3 regions of the Caballeronia sp. M1242 genome follow, and region 2 is predicted to be linked to each of the others. Evidence: predicted binding sites of a transcription regulator. Region 2 holds the regulator's gene; each other region holds the start of a gene.
The links. The regulator FliA, encoded in region 2, starts transcription of late flagellar genes. The targets are predictions, from matches to a motif close to CTAAAGTTTNNNNNNNNNNNGCCGNTA.
Positions count from the first base shown of each region.

Region 1 (3,630 bases), 270 kb from region 2:
GACCTGAAGGTCATGAAGGCGCGCCTGCTCGCGCCGCTCGAGTTCGCCTTGCGCGGCTTTCAGCAGTTCCTCGTCGGCTTTCGCGGTCGGGCTCTGCGCGAATTGCGTCTTGCCGTCCGAACTGCGGGCATCGCCCGGATCGTTGCTCGAAATGTCGCGCCCGCCGCCGGTGATGATGCTGTTGTCCATGCCGACGCTCTTGCCGCCGACCATCGCCGCCTTGAGCGGCATGTTGAAGTACTCCGCGATGCCGCGCCGCTGCACGGGCGAGGTCGACGAGAGCAGCCACATCAGCAGGAAGAACGCCATCATCGCGGTCATGAAGTCCGCGTACGCCAGCTTCCACGCGCCGCCGTGGTGGCCCTTGCGGCCCGCGACGATGCGCTTGATGAAGATGGGACGGTCTTTTTCGCTGCTCATCGCAGGGCTCCGGTCGGGGTCGCGAGGACGAGGCGCGTCACTTCGCCTTCACCCGGCGCACGTGCTCTTCCAGTTCGGAGAACGACGGGCGCTCCGTGGAGAACAGCACCTTGCGGCCGAACTCGACGGCAATCGCCGGCGCGTAGCCGTTCAGGCTCGCGAGAATCGTCACCTTGATGCACTGGAACATCTTCGTCTGCTCGGCGACGCGCTGCTCCGCGACGCTCGCGAGCGGCCCGATGAAGCCGTACGAAATGAGAATGCCGAGGAACGTGCCGACGAGCGCCTGCGCGATCATTTCGCCGAGAATGGCGGGCGGCTGATCGGCGGAGGCCATCGTATGCACGACGCCCATCACCGCCGCGACGATGCCGAACGCGGGCATCGCGTCGCCGACTTTCTGCAGCGCCAGCGCGGGCGCTTCGCCCTCGACGTGATGCGTCTCGATCTCTTCGTCCATGAGGCTTTCGATTTCGAACGCATTCATGTTGCCGCCGACCATGAGCCGCAAGTAATCGGTCATGAACTCGACAATGTGATGATCCGCGAGCAGCTTCGGGTACTGGCTGAAGATCGGGCTCTTGTGCGGGTCTTCGATGTCGGCTTCGAGCGTGAGCGTGCCTTCCTTGCGCGCCTTCGCGAGCAGCACGTAGAGCAGGCCCATCAGCTCCATGTACACGTCCTTGTTGTACTTGGAGCCTTTGAACAGAGTAGGAATGACGAGCAGCGTCGACTTGATGGTCTTGACGCCGTTGCCGAGAATGAAGGCCCCGATGCCCGCGCCGGCGATCATCAATATTTCGACCGGCTGTACGAGCGCGCCAAGATGGCCGCCTTCGAGCGCGTAACCGCCGAAAACGGACAGCAATGTCACGAGCGTTCCAACGAAAATCAGCACAGTCGGGTCCTCAGGGTTGGGAATGCGGTACGGCCGGCGCACATGCGCGGTTAAGACTGTTTACGGCACGCGGGTGGAAAACTTTGGGCGGGCTGGCGGGGGCGTTGGGTGCGGGGCGCTTGCCGGTCCGGCCGTTCGTCCGTGTGCGCGAAGGCGTGGATTCAGCACGGGCACGGATCGAAGGCGCGGGGCGGAGCACGGTCGAGTCGCCGCCGCGCGGAGTGCGCCGGATACAGAACGAGCCGGTCGTGGTCATGAGGCGTCGGTAAGGGGCCATCACTGGAGCCGGTCGGCCGAAAACGCCACATCGAGCCGGTGGCGCGATGGACTCCCCTCGAAGCGCGCCGTCTGATCGATCGGCCGCATTCACGCGACGGCGCGACCTCAAAGTTGCCGTCGGCTTGCTGCGTAGCCCGTTTAACCGATCTCGATCGCCGCATCCGAAAGCGCGACTTGCAGCTCCGCCTGCGTGAGCGCCGCGCGCTTGTCTTTGTCGGCAAGCGAAGTGAGGATCGCGTGGTCGTCGAAACGGAAGCGGCACAGCACATGGCTCGAAGCCGCGATCTTCACCGCCTGCGCCGGCGTCAGCGACGACACGATCTCGGCCACCTCCTCGGACAGCCCGAGGCGATGCATCGCCAGAACGCGGTCTTCCCGAAGCAGCCGCTGCGCGAGCAGCACATACGACAAGTTCACCTCGCGGATTTCCGCGAGCGTGCTCATGGTGGTGGCCGTCATCTTTCCCCCGAGTCATTGCATGGCTGGTCAGGCCCAGCGGGAAACGTTTGCTCGGACGCGCTCAGTCGCGACGCGTCCGGCCCCGCTCGTCTTGTCGGCCCGATTTTCCGGCAACGCGCCCATCGCGGGAATCGGAAGAACCTGCCGACGCGCCGACAGACTTTCGCCCGAAATCGTGTAGGAAAAGTTCGTACATGCGCAGTCAAATTTGCTGCGCGTCGGCAAATGCCTTTATCGGCAGCGGCCGGATGGACTTGAGACCAGTGCGGGCACGGCGCCTGCTACCGGGTGCCTCGCCGCTCGCATTGCCAGTCGAAATCGTCTCCTTCGACCGCTTGAGTGCAATTTTTGACTTCGTAACAGCCGGTGTTTCGCGCTGTAACAAGGTTAAGCGATTGAAAAATGACGTGAAATGCCGCTCTCGATCCCGATAATGAACGTAAGGGATAACCCGGTCGAGAGCCGGGCCGATCTTTGGGCGGCGTGAGCGACACACCGCGGCCCGCCCGAATGGCATCGCGCAACGCTCGACCGGAGCGCCACAGCGGTGTCCACACAACAGCTTTCATGGCCCATCGGCGCCGACCGCGCCTTAAGCGGCCACTCAGGAGAGTCACGTTATGCGAATCGCACAAATTGCACCGTTGCACGAAGCAGTTCCTCCGAAGTTCTACGGCGGCACTGAGCGCGTGGTGTCTTATCTGACGGATGCGCTCGTCGACCTCGGCCACGATGTAACCTTGTTCGCAAGCGGCGATTCGCAAACCCGGGCGACGCTCGACGCGGCCTGGCCGCGCGCCCTGCGACTCGATCCCACGATCCGCGATCCGCTCGCGCCGCACATGCTGCTGCTCGAAACGGTCCGCCGCCGCGCGCACGAGTTCGACGTGCTGCACTTTCACCTCGACTACATGCCGTTTCCGCTGTTCACGCAGCTCGACACGCCGTTCGTGACGACGCTGCACGGCCGTCTCGACCTGCCCGAACTGCAGCCGATCTTCAACACGTTCACGAAGGCGAACGTCGTGTCGATCTCCGACAACCAGCGCGGACCGCTGCCGCAGGCGAACTGGCTGAACACGGTGTATCACGGCCTGCCGGACGATCTGCTGACGCCGCAGCCGCACAAGAAGCCGGAATATCTGGCGTTTCTCGGCCGGATCTGCCCGGAAAAGCGCGCGGACCTCGCCATCAAGATCGCGGCGCAGAGCGGTCTGCCGCTGAAGATCGCGGCGAAGGTGGACAAGGTCGATCAGGACTATTTCAAGTCGACGATCGAGCCGCTGCTGTCGCAGGCGCACGTCGAGTTCATCGGCGAGATCAACGAGGCGCAGAAGCCCGAATTCCTCTCGGGTGCTAAGGCGCTGCTCTTCCCGATCGACTGGAACGAGCCGTTCGGCCTCGTGATGATCGAAGCGATGGCGTGCGGAACGCCGGTGATTGCCTTCAACCGCGGTTCGGTGCCGGAAGTCATCGATCATGGCGTGACCGGCTTCATCTGCGAGGACGTGCCGGGCGCGGTCGGCGCGCTGCATCGCATCGACGAACTGTCGCGCACCGAGATTCGCGCGCAG
Region 1 is NZ_CP071129.1:118,512-122,141, reverse strand. Features, by position in the region: gene motB (flagellar motor protein MotB) at 1-420, opposite strand, end outside; gene motA (flagellar motor stator protein MotA) at 458-1,318, opposite strand; gene flhD (flagellar transcriptional regulator FlhD) at 1,736-2,056, opposite strand; gene JYK05_RS00545 (glycosyltransferase family 4 protein) at 2,677-3,630, shown strand, end outside.
Region 1: the regulator FliA is predicted to act here: its motif matches at 1,379-1,405, upstream of motA (flagellar motor stator protein MotA).

Region 2 (3,630 bases):
GATGTCGAGAAAGTCGTCGTCTGTCGTGAAGCGCTCGTGGCTCGTGCTGTCGAGGTGCGCGCCGTCTTCGCGTAGCCCGTCTCGTAGCCGAGGTGCGCGTCTGCTCGCCGCCTAGCGCGCGCTCGGAAATCGTCTTCATTTGCGCGGCCAGTTGCTCTCTCATTCGCGCGGTCAAGCGTTGCGGCCACCAGTCGCTGGATCAACTCGGGGTCGGGGCTCAGTCCTTCGCCCGATTCGCTCGTTGTTTCTTTCTAACGTTTGCGTGGCATAACAAGGCTCCTTGGCCGTCAGTTCATGCCTCAAAGAATCGCCGCGTCGAAATAACGGCTGTGCCGCTTCCGACGAACTGGGTGGTGAAGCCTCGTGGATGACGGCATGGACGAATTCCTTGCCATGCTCGCGCATGAGTTGCGCAATCCGCTCGCGCCGCTGCGCACCACACACGAGGTTTCGGTTAGGCTCCACGGCGCTGGCTTCCGCGTGGGCTCCAAGCAACTCGGACGCGCCCGATCAATACCTTCGCCCAATTGGCTCGTTTCGTTTCAGCCACCGGCTGCATCGGCCATGCTGATTCACCGCTGCTCGGCGTACACGAAGGCCCTTGATTGCAGGCTCTACAACGGCATAGTGAAAGACAAAGGTTTGCTGGTTCGATCCCAGCCGGGCGCGGCAAGTCTCACATCTGTCGCTTCGTCGTCATCCCCACGAAGCTCAAGCAACGCAACGCTTTGCCGTTAACCCTACGGCCGACCGCGCCCATGACAAACGCGCCGAACGAACAAGAAAAAATCGAGGGGTTCACATGCAGCAGGCCCACCACCCGCCACGCTGGCCTCATGCGTTTGCATGGGCGGCGCTTCGGCATCCCGAACGCGAGCAAGCCACGCTGCGCGTCGTGCTCGGCGCCGCGGTGCTGCTTGCCTATACTTGCTACGCGTGGCTTAACCCTTCGCGCGATGCGTCGCTGGTCGCGCAAATCGTCGGGCTCTATGTGGTGTACGGCGCGGTCACGCTGCTGATCGTCAGCCGGATGGCGTCGCCATCGAAGAAGCGGCTCGTGGTCACGACCATCGCCGATCAGGCGCTCGTCGGCGCCGCGCTCGCCGCAGGCGGCGAAACCGCGCTGCCGCTCTTGTGGGTGGTCTTCTGGTTTCTGATCGGCTCGGGCTGCCGTTACGGCAAGCGCACGCTCGCCGTTTCCTGCGCCACCGCGATGACCGTGATCGGCGCGCTCGCGCTCTGGCAGCCGTGGTGGAACGCTAACCTGTCCGCCTCGCTCGGGCTCGCGTTGAGCGTGCTGGCGGCATCGGTGTATCTGACCGTGCTCGTCGATCGTCTCGGCAACGCCAATCGCGATCTCGCGCGTCAGGCATCGACCGATCCGCTCACGGGTCTCGCGAACCGCTACGCGCTGGAACACATCGTCAATCGCACGATGTCCGACGCCACGCAGGACACCGTTCTGCTTCTGATCGACCTCGACGGCTTCAAGGAAGTCAACGATACCTACGGTCACGCAGTCGGCGACCTGCTATTGCAGCAGTTCGCCAACGTGCTCGCCCGCCGCATGTCTAATAGCGACACCGTGGCGCGCCTGGGCGGCGACGAGTTCGTGGTGCTCGCGCTTCAGGCGCAGAGCCGCACGGCCGTCCTCGCGATCACCGAGGGCATTCACACGGCGCTCGCTTCGATCACGTCGGTGGATGGCCGGCCGGTTTCGGTCTCGGCGAGCATCGGCGCGTGCATGCTGTCGAGCGCCGCCGACGCTCGCCACGCCGACATCCACGCCGTGCTGCGCGCCGCCGACCGCGCGATGTATCGCGCGAAAAGTCTCGGCATCGGCAAAACGGTGTTCGCCGAAGCGCGAGACTTCGAAGCCGGCTAGCGCATTACGCCTCGACGCTCGTCCACGACTGCTCGCGCAGCTTCGCGCGCAAACGGGCGACCGCCTGGCTGTGCAGCTGACACACGCGCGATTCGCTCACTTCCATCACCGCGCCGATTTCGCGCAGGTTCAGGCCGCGTTCGTAGTAGAGGCTCATCAGCAGCTTTTCGCGTTCCGGCAGCTTGTCGATGGCTTCGATCAACGCGCCGCGCAGGCTGTCGTCGAGCAGCGCGGACAGCGGGTCCGAACGATCGACGCAATAACGGTCGAGGAACGGCTCGTCGTCGGCGGAGCGATCGAAGTCTTCGTAGTAGATCAGCTGGCTGCCGTGCAGGTCTTGCAGCATCGACTGATATTCGTCGAGCGGCATCTTCATGTGCTCGGCGATTTCCACTTCGCTCGCGGCGCGGCCGAGGTTCTGCTCGACCTTGTGCACCGCCGATTCCACTTCGCGCGACGTCTTGCGCATGCTGCGCGGCAGCCAGTCGTTCGCACGCAGCTCGTCGAGCATGGCGCCGCGAATGCGCTGGCTCGCGTAGGTTTCGAACTGCGCGCCCTGATCTTCCTTGTAGCGGCTCGCCGCATCCAGAAGACCGATCATGCCGGCCTGAATCAGGTCGTCGAGATCGACGCTCGCCGGCATTTTGGCGACGAGCTGAAGTCCGAGCCGACGAACGAGCGGCGCATATTTAGTCAGGACGTCCGACTGAGAGAGTTTGCCTTGGGCGTTGTACATCTGAGTCACCTTAATCTTGATCACATCGACGCCGTACTGGTCAATGCATGACTGGAAAACATCGACGCCATGCGCCCCGTCTCCCGTCCGCCCTTGTCAGCCTCGCCAACCGAAAACCGCGCGTCATTCCGGACCTGCGTCTCGCGCTCAGACGGCGCGGGCCGCATCGGCCAATGCAGAAGCTCCGCCGCGATCTGCCGGTAGTCGCGCGCCGCGGCTGTCGCCGGGAACGCTTCCACCACGCAGCGCGAGAGCTCCTTCGCCCGAGTGACGCGCGCATCCTCGGACACATACCCTGCCTGCACGAGCGACACGGCCAGATACCGGCTCGCGACGCCCGACAGGTTGGCGAACGCGACCGCCGCGTCGGCCGGGTTCTGCACGTGATTCACGAGCACGCGGAACTGGCCGATCGCATGGGCGTAGTGCAGACGCTTGATGCACGCGTACGCCTCGGTGATCGCGGACGCGGCCACCCGCGTCACGATGAGAAAGTCATGCGCCTGCGCCGCGAGCGACGAGAGCGCGCCGTATCGATCGAGCTGCGCGTCGATCAGAACGATGTCCGCCTGACCGTCGAGCAGCGCGCGGCACTGCGCGGCGTCGTGGCTGATGCGTTCGTCGCGTGGCGCGGCGAGCAGCGAGAAGCCGAACGGCGTGCGCGTCACCGCGTCCTGAAGCGCTTCGCGGCCGGACATCACCGCGGCGAGCGCTCCTGCGCCCGACGTTCCGGCGAGGCGCGCAGCGGATGCCGCGTTCGCCCGCTCGTCGATCACGAGCACGTCCTTGCCATGCACGGACAGCGCCGCGCCCAGATTCACGACCGCCGACGTGCAGCCGATGCCCGCCGGCCCGCCCGCCACCGCGACCACGCGCGTACCGCCACGCGTGAGGAGCCTTCTCAGACCTTCGGCCTGGTCGAGCACGAACTTATCCAAAGCGGACCTCATGCAGTTCGGTGGTGGCGCGCGCGGACAATGCGGAGAGCAGTGCCGGCACCTCGTCGTCC
Region 2 is NZ_CP071129.1:2,781,052-2,784,681, forward strand. Features, by position in the region: gene JYK05_RS26665 (hypothetical protein) at 1-3, opposite strand, end outside; partial or broken gene JYK05_RS26670 (histidine kinase dimerization/phospho-acceptor domain-containing protein) at 379-465, shown strand; gene JYK05_RS13010 (diguanylate cyclase) at 803-1,885, shown strand; gene JYK05_RS13015 (RNA polymerase sigma factor FliA) at 1,890-2,621, opposite strand; gene JYK05_RS13020 (MinD/ParA family protein) at 2,642-3,559, opposite strand; gene flhF (flagellar biosynthesis protein FlhF) at 3,552-3,630, opposite strand, start outside.

Region 3 (3,630 bases), 780 kb from region 2:
ACGCCGCGCGTTACTGGCGCTCGCCGCTCGTGCCGGACGCGGACATGGTCACCGCCGAGTACTACGATCACGCGTTCACGCCGCACTGGCACGACGCGTACACGGTGCCTGTCATAGAAGCGGGCGCGGAGTGTTACGACTATCGCGGCTCGCATCATGTGGCGGAAGCGGGGTCAGTGCCGGTCATCAATCCGGGCGAGCTGCATACCGGCGCGCGCGCCGTCGATGCCGGGTGGCGTTATCGCGTGTTCTATCTGCCGGTGCCGTTCGTGGAAGCGCTCGCGCGTGAGCTGTCGCCGCGCGCGGGCTCGCCGTGGTTCTCGACCGACATCATCCGCGACGACGATCTCGCGCGCCGGCTTTTGCGCGCGCATCGGGCGCTGGAGAGCCTGACGAGCGATGCCACAAACGACGCCACCCGCGCCGATCCGCTCGCCGCTGAGACTGCGCTCGTCGATGCCGTGACGACGCTGCTCGCCCGGCACGCGCTGCAACGCCCATCGTGCGGGCCGCCCGCCGCGGATGCCGCCCGCGTCGCCACGATGAAATCCCGCCTCGCCGACGATCTGCTGGAACCGGTCACGCTCGCCGAACTGGCGCGCGTCGTCGGCCTTTCGACCTTTCACGCGGCGCGGCTTTTTACGCGCGAAACGGGTCTCGCGCCGCATGCGTGGCGCAATCAGTTGCGTATTGCGCGGGCGCTGCCGGCGTTGCGCGCGGGGGCGTCGATCGCGCAGGTCGCGGCGGCGAGCGGCTTCACCGATCAGAGCCACTTCACGCGGCATTTCAAGCGGGCGTTCGGGGTCGCGCCGGGGCGCTGGCGGTGATTGGCCGGGAGTGCGGGAGTTGCTCGCCGTGAACGGCGAGAGGCTTCGCCGACCGCGGCTGTTTCACGCGGCACGGCAAGCAGCCGTTCCGCGTTGCGCCGGGGGCGCTGGCGGTGAGTTGCAGGAGGGCGTGAGTCGCGTGCCGTCGGCGGCGAGCGCGACCCGACCGTGACGCCAAAGTCAACACGAACGCCAACACCGACGCCCACCACGCCGATGCACCCTCGTTTCGCACGCACGACGCGTGCAACGAAAACCACTCCGGGACCGCACAGCACCGCAATCTGCATCACGGCCGCGTCCGCCCAAGCAACCGCGCGCGACAACACTGACACCGCAAGAACGTACAAGCTTTCGCATTCACGCCGCCTTATCCTCCGCGAATCAGGAGGACGATCTTGAACGCACCATCCGGCAACGCCTGGCGGGAACTCACCGCCGGCGCTCGCGACACCATTCCGATGATGATCGGCGCCGCGCCCTTCGGCGTGATCTTCGGCACGCTCGTCACGGCTAGTCCGCTCACGCTCTGGCACGGCCAGCTGATGTCGCTCGCGGTCTTCGCGGGCTCGGCGCAGTTCATCGCGGCCGGCATGATCGCGGGACACGCGAGCTTCGCCGTCATCTGGGCGACGACCTTCGTCGTCAATCTGCGCCATGTGCTCTATTCGGCGACGCTCGCGCCCTACGTCGCGCATCTGCCCGCGCGCTGGCGCTGGGCGCTGGCCGGCCTCTTGACCGACGAAGTGTTCGCCGTCGCCTACGCGCACTATCGAGCGCGCGCGCCGGGCGAAACAGGGCCGCACTACTTTCTCGGCTCCGGTCTCGCGATGTATGCGAACTGGCAAGCGTGGACGCTCATCGGGCTCTTCTTCGGCGCAGCGTTTCCGGGGCTCAAGTCGCTCGGGCTCGATTTCGCGATGGTCGCCACGTTCATCGCGATCATCGTTCCGCAACTCGTGGCGCTGCGCTTCATCGCGGCGGCGCTGGCCTCGGGCGTGCTGTCGTTCGCGTGGCAAGGCTGGCCGTACAAGCTCGGGCTGCTCGCGGCCGTGCTCGCCGGCGTCGCCGTGGGCTTGCTGCTGACGCTCATCGAACAGAAACCGCGCATGAAAGACGCCAAGGAGCGCGCGCAATGAACTACGTCATCCTGATTGTCGGCATGGCGCTCGTCACGTATCTGATCCGGGCCGCGGTGTTCGTGCTCGGCGAGCGGCTGTCGTTTGCGCCGGTCGTGCGCACGGCGCTCGGCTTCGTGCCGGTGACGGTGCTCACCGCGATCATCGTGCCGATGACGGTCTCGCCGCACGGCAACGGCGCCGAGCTGACGTGGCGCAATCCGCAACTGATCGCGGCGTTGGCGGCGATCGCCGTCTGCGCGCTGACACGCCGCGCGCTGCTAACGATCGCGGTATCGCTCGGCGTGTTCTTCGTCTGGCAGCTCGTCGTGCTGCGCTGAACACCGAAGCGAGGCGCCTTTCTAGAGCCCTCAAGTTTCCGGCCGCTCCGCCGTTATCTGAAACGAACGGACTCCGCCCGCGCGGCAGGCCGACAGCATTTCCCGCCATCGGGCCAGCCGAGCGCGGAACCGGAAACCGACATGCGTCAAATCACTCTTTCGTTGCGCGATGAAACGATCGCGTCGCTGAATCGCGACTTCGAGGCGTTCCTGCGTCTGTCGCTCAAGCTCGACCCGCAGTTCGTCACGCCGTCGTTCGAGGACTTTTTGCGCGCGAAGCTGCTCGACAACGACACGCCGCTCACCGAGCAGGCCGTGCAGCGCATGCTCACGCACGGCCAGTATGCGTGGGCCAAGCGCGCGCTCGACAAGGAGTTCCCGGATGTCGTCGAAATTCTGATCCGGCAGGCGGCCGAGCATGGCTTCGCGTTCGCGATCCGCTCCGACTGGAGCGCCGAGGATCTGGTGAAAGCGTCGCGCGAATGGGCGACGGCCATCGTCACCGAAGCCAAGGGCGACGCCTCGCAGGTGGACGTGCTCGCCTCGCAGATCAAGTCGGCGGCGGTGGATATCCGCGAAGTCGAGCAGAAGATGCAGACGCCCGCCTGGCGGCTCGCCGATTCGCTGCGCCAGCGCGTCTTCGATGCGAAGATCGCGGTGGAAACGAACGTCGGCTCCACCGCGCGCGAAAAGCTCGGCGAACTGCGCGCGCTGCTGCGGCTGGGCATCTTCTACGGATCGATCCAGAAACAGGAAGCGCAGCAACTGCTGGAATATCTGCGCTCGATGCGGCCGGAGCTTTTCGTCGACGAACCCTACGACGGCTTCACGCGCTTCGCGGCGTGGCTGCGCAGCATTTTCGGCAGCGCGCCGCGCGTGCCGCGCGCCTCACGCGCCCCGCGCTGAACGAGCGCGGCCCTACTCCCACATTCCCTTCAGCCGCGCGGCGATATCGATCTTCGCTTTCGCCGCCGCGGCCAGGCCCGCCGCCGTCGGCGCGGCCGCGACCGGCACCGGCGGCCATGCGCCGGCCTCGAAGTGCTGCATCAGATGCGGCGGAATGAAGCGCGTGCGCTGCGCCCACACGTGGCGATCGCCGAGATTCGTCTGGTTGTGCACGTAGAAACGCTGCGGCGTGACGATGTGCAGATCTTCTTTCGCCCGCGTCATCGCGACATACAGCAGGCGGCGCTCTTCGTCGATTTCCTCGTCGCTGCCCGTGCCCATATCGGACGGAATGCAGCCGTCCACGCCGTTCAGCACGAACACGTTGCGCCACTCCTGCCCCTTCGCCGAGTGGATGGTCGAGAGAATCAGATAGTCCTCGTCGATGAGCGGCACGCC
Region 3 is NZ_CP071129.1:1,996,073-1,999,702, forward strand. Features, by position in the region: gene JYK05_RS09305 (AraC family transcriptional regulator) at 1-827, shown strand, start outside; gene JYK05_RS09310 (AzlC family ABC transporter permease) at 1,289-1,966, shown strand; gene JYK05_RS09315 (AzlD domain-containing protein) at 1,963-2,286, shown strand; gene JYK05_RS09320 (DUF4088 family protein) at 2,428-3,192, shown strand; gene JYK05_RS09325 (ATP-dependent helicase) at 3,205-3,630, opposite strand, start outside.
Region 3: the regulator FliA is predicted to act here: its motif matches at 2,316-2,342, upstream of JYK05_RS09320 (DUF4088 family protein).